3 regions of the Butyricicoccus sp. OF27-2pH9A genome follow, and region 1 is predicted to be linked to each of the others. Evidence: a T-box and tRNA genes for the amino acid it is inferred to sense, from the RefSeq annotation. Region 1 holds a T-box; the other regions hold tRNA genes.

Region 1 (3,275 bases):
TCGCAGTAGAACGCCGGAATGCGGTGCCCCCACCACAGCTGACGGGAGATACACCAGTCGTGTACGTTTTCCATCCAGCGCAGGTAGGTCTTGGAGAAACGGTCGGGCACGAACTTGGTCTTGCCCTCGTTTACAACGTCCATAGCGGGCTCGGCGAGCGGCGCCATCTTGACGAACCACTGCGCCGAGGTCATCGGCTCAACGGTCGTACCGCAGCGGTAGCAGGTGCCAACGTTGTGCTCGTGGTCCTCGATCTTGACCAGCCAGCCGCCTTCCTCGAGGTCCTTTACAACCGCCTTGCGGCACTCGTAGCGGTCCATGCCCTCGTACTTGCCGCCGTTTGCGTTGACGGTCGCGTCCTCGTTGAACACGAGAATCTGCTCGAGGTTGTGGCGCTGACCCATCTCGAAGTCGTTCGGGTCGTGGCACGGCGTAACCTTAACACAGCCGGTGCCGAACTCCATGTCAACGTACTCGTCGCCGAAAATCGGAATCTCGCGGTTCATGATCGGGAGGATGCAGGTCTTGCCGATCATGTGCTTGTAGCGCTCGTCGTTCGGGTTGACGGCAACGCCGGTATCGCCCATAAAGGTCTCCGGACGGGTGGTCGCAACCACCAGATCGCCCGAGCCGTCCGCCAGCGGATAGCGGATGTGCCACAGCTTGCCCGGCTGGGTTTCGTACTCAACCTCAGCGTCGGACAGGGCGGTCGCGCAATGCGGGCACCAGTTGATGATGCGGTGGCCCTTATAGATCAGGCCCTTGTTGTACAGGTTTACAAAAACCTCACGGACAGCCTTGGAGCAGCCCTCGTCCATGGTGAAGCGCTCGCGGTCCCAGTCGCAGGAGGTGCCGAGCTTCTTGAGCTGGCTGATAATGCGGCTGCCGAACTTGTCCTTCCACGCCCAGACGCGCTTCAGGAACTCCTCACGGCCGAGGTCGTAACGGGTCAGGCCCTCCTCCTTGCGGAGGTTCTCCTCTACCTTAATCTGGGTTGCGATACCGGCGTGGTCGGTGCCCGGCATCCACAGTGCCTCGTAGCCCTGCATGCGCTTGGTGCGGATGAGGATATCCTGCAGGGTCTCGTCGAATGCGTGGCCCATGTGCAGCTGGCCGGTAACATTCGGAGGCGGAATAACGATGGTGTACGGTTTCTTGTCCGGATTGACCTCGGCGTGGAAGAAGCCGGAATCGACCCAGAACTTGTACAGCTTGTCCTCGACCGATTTCGGGTCGTAGGTCTTAGGCAGTTCGCTCATTGATCTATCTCCTTCAATTTGATTTACGATATAAATGCGGGATACTTCTGTGCAAACAAAAAAGAGCATACTCATCCCGACAACAGGACGAAGTATGCTCCGTGGTACCACCTGAATTCGCGTAAAGACGCGCACTCGTTGCCCCGTAACGCGGGTTAGACGGAACAGCTTAACGAAAATTCGGCTGTTCTGCTCCAAAGCGACCTTCTTCTTCCCCGCCGAGGTGCTTGCACCGACCGCACCCTCTCTAAACGCGCAAAGGAAAAATACTCCTCTTTTTCACGGCATTTGCGTATTAACTTTAATATTATATCTGTTAAATTCGGGTTTGTCAAGGGATATCCCTTGTTTTCCGGCACCGACCCCCGGGGTACTTGAACCGCGCAGGCGGTTCACCCTATCCGGGCGGCTCCTTTTCAGCACCGGCTGAGCGGGGCACTCGAACTGCCGCAGGCGGGTTCGCCCCTAACGGGCGGAGAGTTTTTCGCTGAACCTCAGCGGGGGGATTCGCCGTCTGCGGACGGCGGGGATGTTGCGGCGCCCGCCGCGGGGACGACGCCGTACCCACGGCGGTGGGCAAAAAGGAAGGACAACCTGCGGTTTTCCTTCCTCTTTGAACTCCTACCTTTCCCTTTGCTTCATAGCCTGACGCAAACCAGAGAGCGGCGACCGCTTCGAAAAATAGGAACGGCAGTCGGGTTACTCTTGCGTTTGTTTCGCAAAATATTCGCAGTTCACAGATAGCGTACTGCTACACAGGCGGGTTAATCAACGCAAGGCGTGGCATGACAGTGCCGCGCAAATCCTTGGCACGTTGTAACGCACGGCACCTGCGAATTAAGCGTTTGGTACAATTTATCCTCGCAGGTGCTGTCTATAATAACGCGCTAAAGAATCGCGCGGCACTGTTATGCCGCGCCTGTGAAGACTTTCCGGTCTGTGTAGCAGTAATGTATCTGACTCTGCGAACAGGTTGAGAAAGACACGGAAGAAAAAATCCTCTGCCGTTCCCCTATTTCGCAGCGGTCACATGTCGGCAATCTGCGCCAGACTATCCAAGGGAAAGGGGTGATTCACAAGAGGGTGGAAACCGCAGGTGTCTACCCTCTTGTGCCCCCGCCGGGTAGGCGCACTCCCCGCTGAGGTTCAGCGAAAACCTCCCGCCCGTTAGGGGCGAACCCGCTGACGCAGTTCGCGCGCCCCGCTCAGCCGGTGCAGAGAAACAGGCTCCCGCCCGGCAGGAACTTACGAAAGTCTCCGCTTGAACTCCTCATACCCGAACATCCGCACGACCTCATCCGTGCCGTCGGCGCGTCTTACCGCGATGAGCGGCAGCGGCATGCCGTTAAACGTATTGGTCTTGACCATGGTGTAGAGCGCCATGTCCTCAAATACGACCTGCTCACCGGCGCCGAGCGCCACATCGAACGAATACTCACCGATGACGTCGCCTGCGAGACAGGAGCGGCCGGTCAGCAGATAGGTGAACGCCTTTTTCCCCGGCTCGCCGCCGCGGTACACCGGCGGACGGTACGGCACCTCGAGCACGTCCGGCATGTGGCACGCCGCCGAGGTATCCAGAATCGCAATGTCCTTATGGTTGTGCATCACCTCGAGCACGGTGGAGACCAGATAGCCCGCATTTAGCACAACGGCCTCGCCCGGCTCCAGATAAACCTGCACCTTGTACTTTTTCTGCAGATAATCAATGCAGTGCACCAGCGTTTCCACATCGTAATCCGCACGGGTGATATGGTGGCCGCCGCCGAGGTTGATCCATTTCAGGCCATCCATATACTGACCGAAATTCTGCTCAAATGCAGCGACAGTCCGCACCAGATCGTCCGAATTCTGCTCGCAGAGCGTGTGGAAATGGAAACCCTCAATGCCGTCGAGCAGCTCCGGCTGAAAATTCTCTATCGTAATGCCGAGGCGCGAATCCGGACCGCACGGGTCATACATCGCGTGGTCGCTCGGCTGCGTGGAGCACTCCGGATTGAGCCGCAGGCCGCAGCT
Region 2 (3,275 bases), on a different contig from region 1:
GCGCATCTCTTTAACACGTTATACCGCACGGCACCTACGAATTAAGCGTTTGGTACAATTTATCCTCGTAGGTGCTGTCTATCATAACGCGCTGACGAATTGCGCGGCACTGCTATCCCCCCAGGGGACCCTCTCTTGCCCTGCGGGCAATTCACCTTGTGCCGCGCCTGCGCAGAGTAGCCCGTATGTGTAGCAGTACGGTATCTGACACTGCGAACAGGTTGAGAAAGATACGGTAGAAAAAATCCTCTGCCGTACCCCTTTTCGGAGCGGTCACATATAGGAAATCTGCGCCAGATTAGGAAGTAAGGGAAAGGTAGGAGTTCAAAGAGGAAGGAAAACCGCAGGTTGTCCTTCCTTTTTGCCCCCGCCGCGGGGCGCGGCACGCTCCCGCCGCAGCGGCGGCGAATCCCACGCTGAGGTTCAGCGAAAAACGCTCCGCCCGGAAAGGGCGAACCCGCTGACGCAGTTCGAGCACCCCGGTCCGCCGGTGCAGAAAAAGGAGCCGCCCAGTCAGGGCGAACACGCTTGCGCAGTTCGTGTGCCCCGGTCCGCCGGTGCAGGAAAAGGAGCCGCCCCGTCAGGGCGAACCCGCTGACGCAGTTCGAGCACCCCGCTCAGCCGGTGCAGGAAAAGGAGCCGCCCGTCAGGCCGAACCCGCCTGCGGCAGTTCGTATGCCCCGGTCAACCAGTGCAGGAAAGCGCCGAGTTCCACCGCAATAAAAATTTTCAAGAAAATATGCGTTACCCTCTTGCAAAATACGCGAAAATAGGGTATTATATACAAGCACTGTTTTGTATGAACAGTCGAATGATGCTTAATGATGTAAAAAATACTATTATTTGGAGGCATAGCGATTATGACCGCAGGTGAATTTCGTAACGGCGTAACTTTTGAAATGGACGGTCAGGTACAGCAGGTTATTGAGTTCCAGCATGTAAAGCCGGGCAAGGGCGCTGCTTTTGTTCGTGTCAAGATGAAGAACGTCGTAACCGGTGCGGTTACTGAGACCTCCTTCAACCCGACTGCTAAGTTCGAGGAGGCTTTCGTAGAGCGCCGCGAGATGCAGTATCTGTACAATGAAGGTGACCTGTACTACTTCATGGATAACGAGACCTACGAGCAGATTCCGATCAGCAAGGATACTCTGGGCGATGATTTCCGTTTCGTGAAGGAGAACGAGAACGTTAAGGTTCTTTCCTACAAGGGTAGCGTTTTCGCAGTTGAGCCGCCGCTGTTCGTTGAGCTCGAGATCACTGAGACCGAGCCGGGCGTTAAGGGCAACACTGCTACTAACGTACTCAAGCCCGCTACCGTTGAGACCGGTGCTGTTGTTAAGGTTCCGATCTTTATCGAGCAGGGTGAGCGCATCCAGATCGACACCCGTACCGGTGAGTATCTGGGCCGCAGCAAGACCAAGTAAAAACTTGCAGCCAGCAGGGATGGCAGCCGCCGTCCCTGATTCGGACATTTAGCTCAGCTGGAAGAGCATCCGCTTGACGTGCGGAAGGTCAGCGGTTCGAACCCGTTAATGTCCACCACCAAGCCACTCATTGTGAGTGGCTTTTTCTTTTGTCTGCACAAAAGCAGCTGAGACCCCACATCTCAGCTGCTTCTATTTTCGTCCCACATTTTGCTTTTACTCTCTGTGCTGCCGCTATCCTTCGGCAGCTGCCTTTTATTGCTCGGTCTCGCGGATATATTTGAAAACTGAGTGCTCCAGATAAAATTGCACGTCACCTTCTGTCAGCTCATACGGCTTGTGACCGTCAATGCACAGCCAGTATCGTCCGTCCGCACTTTGCTTGAGATAGGCATTCTCGTCGTCAAAATAGACGGTCGAGTTGCTGTCGGGCTCGGCCGGCGGCTCGAATGCCGGCTGCGGCAGCACCGCATATGACAGTGCCAGCAGGACAGCAAAGCTGCCGATGAGTACGGCGCTTGCGGTTCGGTCGTTCGGCTGCTCCGCGCAGGCGAGCACGGCGGTGAACCGCTCCCGCATGGCCTTGTTCGCCTCGGCGCGAAACAGGGCCGTGGACGGCTGCGGCACCGGCTGCTGTGTACAGCCTTGCTTCATTGCGGCGAGGATGGCGCGCAGATAGGCTGTGCGTTCCTGTGCATTCAGCGTCTGTGCAATCGCACGGTCACACTTAAGCTCGAGCGTTTGTTCCAAATCCTTTTGCAGCAGGTATACGATCGGATTCCACCAGAAAATGATGCAGTACAGCGTTACGAGCAGCTTGACAGCCGTATCATGGTTGAGAAAATGCGTGTACTCATGCAGCAGAATGTAATGCAGTTCGGCGTCTGTGTACGTCTTGTCCGGCAGAATGATGTACCGGCGCAGCACACCTACGCCAAAGGCAGATTCGATATTTGCGGCTGTACGTCCGCGAACTTTGATGGTGCGGCCGGTCTGACGCCGGATCTCACTCAGCAGGGAAGCCGTGCGGCTGTCCCATGGCCTGGCTTGCCGCGCAGCGCGGATGGCTTTGCGATACTGCAGCGCGTAATGAATCAGCAGAAAAACTGTGCCGAACAGCCAGATTGCACACAAAAGCAGTCCGACCGGCAGGTGTGTGACCGGCTCGGGCTTGCGCGTCAGAAAGCTGTAGATGCGCGGATACACGACGCTGTCGCTCACAATCACTGTGTACGGAAACTCGAGCGGCAGCAGCAGGCGCGCGGCGCAGAACAGGTACAGCAGCATCATGGTCAGCACGCCGAAATGCGGCCGGAAGCGTGTGCGCCGCACAAGATAGATTACAATAATCAACAAACTGCTCCACGAAAGTGCAGATATAAAGGAAAACAGGGTTATTTGCATATTATTTCTCTTCTTTGTTCTGCAGCGCAGCTTCGTACTGATCGACCATTTTTTCCAGCTCGGCAATCAGCTTTTCTTCCTGCTCGGATTCGTTTGATTTTGCAGGTTTTTTGAACAGCGCCACGGCGATTCGGGCAAACAGTGCCTGGTTCACGCCTTGCTCCTCGAGCATGTTCGCCAGAAATTCGTCCTTGGTGTAGCAGGGGACGAACTGCCGCGACTGATAGCGTCCGTTCTGCAGCAGACCGCTGACCTGCACCATGCCTTTTTTGACAAGCTGACCGAGCAGTTTGTCGATATAGTTGGTGTTCCAGTGGGCTTCCGTAACTTTTTCGGCAAGCTGCAGCGTTGTGAGCGGACGGTTTTCCCGCCATAAGGTGTCCATCAGAATTTCCTCGGAGTTGGACAGCTTGAAGCGCTTCATTGACCTCACCTCTGTTTTGATAA
Region 3 (3,275 bases), on a different contig from region 1:
ACGGTCACGCGGGCATACATACCGGAGTAAACGTCGGTCGGCAGCAGATCGGCGTGGACGTTGGAAATATGCACGCACTGCGGCTTCTGCTTATAACCCAGTGTCCCTTGCACTCCAGGACGAACGGCTCACCGGACGGACGGATGCCGTCGCCGCCGTAGATGACCGGATAGCGTATCTGCGGACAGTTGCCCTTCCACAGGTTCTTGACGCCGTATCCCACAGAGCGGCCAGCTGCTCGAGCTGCTCCTCCGTCCAGCAGAAGTGAAAACGCTTGCTCGGCTTGATGCCGCAGCTGTGCTTCTCGACTGCAGCCAGATTGGCTGCGAAGTTGTTGTTTTACATTGAATCTTCTTTCTTGTGCATTTTATCGTACAATGCCCATACGCCGCTTGACGATGTCGGTTGCAACGTCGCCAAGATAGTACATCACGCGATGCTCGCCGGACACTCTCGGTGCGCCGATTATGCGCTTGGCTTTGTGCTTGTCGGTAAAACCGTAGATTTTTGCGACTTGCTCCAGTGTCAGCAATACCATGTTCGAATACATCCGCATCAGATCGTTCTTGCCCCCCCTGACGGAGTTCCTGATTGGTTCAGGCGTTTATGTTTTACACCTCCTCGTGTGATTTATAATCACGCAGGTGGTACACTAATCACAACCAATCGAATGTTTGATATAAAGTAAAGGTGTTTGTTCTGACATTAGGAGAAAGAATCAAAAGAGAAAATGGTCGAAGTTCCCGACACCTATCTCAAGGGCCGCAAGCCGGAGGATTTCTGCGCTATGCATGTCCGCGGTGACAGTATGTATCCTGATTTCCGTGATGGTGATATCGTGCTGGTGCTCAAGCAGAACACCATGAACCACAGCGGCGAGATCGGAGTCATCAGCTATGGCGATGACGAAATGACCATCAAACGCATCAACTACGTTCAGAGCGAAGATTGGCTGAAGCTTGTGCCCCCGAACCCCGTCTTACCCGCCCAGACGGATCGAGGGCACCGACCCGGAAAGATGCCGTATTATCGGTATCCCGCGTGTACTGATACGCGCGTTCTAAATATAAAAATTACGCCCACCGGCTGCAACCGATGAGCGTTAGCGAGTGCATTCTACCCTCTTATTTTACAACCAAAGATGTTTTACAATAAAAACAAACGCATCAGACGGATGTTTCCGCAAAACGTTTAGCTATAATGGCAAGCGGTACTCCGTCCGGGTAAAGACCGCGCGCGATCTCTGGCACAAGGTCGAGGAAAAGAGTAGCGGCTATCTTTTTACGCAGCCGACTACCGGCAGACTGCACACCGAAACGTCCATGAAGCAGATGTGGCGCTCGTTCAAACAGGCGCTTGATCTCGACATGGGCGCGCAGATGGTACACGGCGCGATCGACCCGGAAACGTCGTTGTGGCTGATGATCTCACACCATACTGCCTGCGACACACTTATGCGACCGACCTGCAGTCCGCCGGTGTCCCGCTTAATGTTGCAAAGGATCTTCTGTGTCACCAGTCGATTGCCATGACGTCGCATATTTATACGCACCTCTCCGATGAAGCGTTCACGAACGCCTCGTTAAAGGTGCTCAGTTTTGCGACCGAGAGCAGGAAGAAAACGCAGAAAAAGTCGTCTCTATCCGTTGATTTTTGCTCCCGCACTTAGTCCCACATCCTGCACCCGTAAAAACCCCAAAAAAACCGCATTCACACAAAAACGAAAAAAGCTCCGCTTCCCTTGCGACGCTGTAAAAAGTTCAAATAAACAGAGAAAAAAGCTCCTAAACCACAATGTTTAGGAGCTTTTCGTTTGGTGGAAGTTACAGGGCTCGAACCTGTGACCCTCTGCTTGTAAGGCAGATGCTCTCCCAGCTGAGCTAAACTTCCATCGGGTCGTTGTCGTCTCATCCCTGACGACTTGTTTAGTATATAACAGAATTACGAATCTGTCAACACATTTTCTGAAAAAACTCCAAAAAATTTTTAGGCCCGAAAATTTGCGCCGCGCACAGCGTTCTCCGACATGCGCGGCGCAATGTATTATTTTATTGTTCCATATTTTCGCAGAACCGCATCAGCATTGCCGCAGCCTGTGCGCGGGTGGCATTCCCCTGTGGATTCAGTCTGCCGTGCGAGCCGTTGACGATTCCGTTCGCCGCCGCCCATCGCATGGCATCAGCCGCATAAGCGCTGACGGTATCCGCATCCGCAAAGGCATCCAGTGTGCCACTGGCTTCGGGCGCATCCGCATAGCGGTACAGCATGGTGACGAGCTGCTCTCGTGTAATGCCAGCCTCCGGCACGCGGCCATCCGAAATGCCTGCCGACTGCGCCCACGCCATGCCCTTCTCGTACCAGCTTGCACCGCCGGTCGTATCCGCACCCGCGTACCGTGCGAGAATCGTCATCAGCATACCGCGCGTGGTCGTGCCATCCGGCGAGAACGCATCCGTACCTGTACCGCTCATCAGACCCTTTTCCACAACACAGTGCACGGCATCGGCGTACCACTCGGTTGGCTTGACGTCATCGAAACTCACATTTTGAGCAGGCTGTCTCTCGAAAATAGGCGTAAGCGTGACATTGCACGCAGGCATGACGAATGTAAACTGACCGTCCTTCTCCGTCACTGCGACCGGCTTGCCGCTCTGGTCGGTAACCGCGATTGTTTTGAGCGCATAGCCTTCCTTTGGCACAGCTTTAATCATCACTGTGCTGCCTTTGGCTGCGTTTTTCGGCGTGATTGAGACCTCGCCGTGCTCACTCTTAGCCGCAGTCACCACACCGGTCGGCGTGCGGACCGAACCGCCGCCGCCACCACTGCCGCTCGTTCCGCCACTCTGCTGAACGGTGAACACCGGTGCTGCAGTCTGCGTGCCGTTCAGTTTAGTAAGTGCTTCCTCCGTCAGCGTCGTGTACGTTTTATCACCGATTTTCCACCCGTCAAACGTGTATCCGCGCTTACTGTCGGCCGGAAACGCCGTTCCGATATCTCCCGCGCCGTAAACGTTGGTCTGCGCACTGCTGTCCGCAAACACGAACGTGATCTCCGCGCGGCGCACGTCCACTGCAGAACGGTCGATCGTGTACGTCACGCCATGGATGGTCAGCGTATCGCCCGCGGCCACGGCATCCGGCGCAGAAACCGTAATCGGCTCGGTCGCAAAGCCGGTCAGTCGAATCGTCAGACCATCGATTACGGCAGTAACGGTACTCGGCGTGACAGCTGCCGTCTCGAGCGCCTTCTTAATCTGAAACGAGAAGGTTTGTAC

Evidence for each region. The T-box of region 1 lies ahead of PG722_RS11590 (valine--tRNA ligase). A T-box ahead of a tRNA ligase gene usually reads a tRNA of that ligase, here a tRNA-Val.
Region 2: it has a tRNA-Val gene. The T-box ahead of PG722_RS11590 (valine--tRNA ligase) is inferred to sense a tRNA for this amino acid. The anticodon was not compared.
Region 3: it has a tRNA-Val gene. The T-box ahead of PG722_RS11590 (valine--tRNA ligase) is inferred to sense a tRNA for this amino acid. The anticodon was not compared.

The regions. Positions count from the first base shown of each region.
Region 1 covers NZ_JAQEXK010000017.1:1,988-5,262, reverse strand. The annotation lists gene PG722_RS11590 (valine--tRNA ligase) at 1-1,259, opposite strand, end outside; T-box leader at 1,340-1,551, opposite strand; gene nspC (carboxynorspermidine decarboxylase) at 2,505-3,275, opposite strand, start outside.
Region 2 covers NZ_JAQEXK010000001.1:46,786-50,060, reverse strand. The annotation lists gene PG722_RS00260 (hypothetical protein) at 362-598, shown strand; gene efp (elongation factor P) at 858-1,424, shown strand; tRNA gene PG722_RS00250 (tRNA-Val) at 1,467-1,542, shown strand; gene PG722_RS00245 (M56 family metallopeptidase) at 1,680-2,777, opposite strand; gene PG722_RS00240 (BlaI/MecI/CopY family transcriptional regulator) at 2,830-3,252, opposite strand.
Region 3 covers NZ_JAQEXK010000013.1:83,053-86,327, forward strand. The annotation lists partial or broken gene PG722_RS10555 (ssDNA-binding protein) at 1-47, opposite strand, end outside; gene PG722_RS10560 (hypothetical protein) at 5-223, opposite strand; gene PG722_RS10565 (hypothetical protein) at 368-538, opposite strand; gene PG722_RS10570 (S24/S26 family peptidase) at 731-1,099, shown strand; gene PG722_RS10575 (hypothetical protein) at 1,274-1,540, opposite strand; gene PG722_RS14240 (hypothetical protein) at 1,466-1,669, shown strand; tRNA gene PG722_RS10580 (tRNA-Val) at 1,815-1,890, opposite strand; gene PG722_RS10585 (S-layer homology domain-containing protein) at 2,049-3,275, opposite strand, start outside.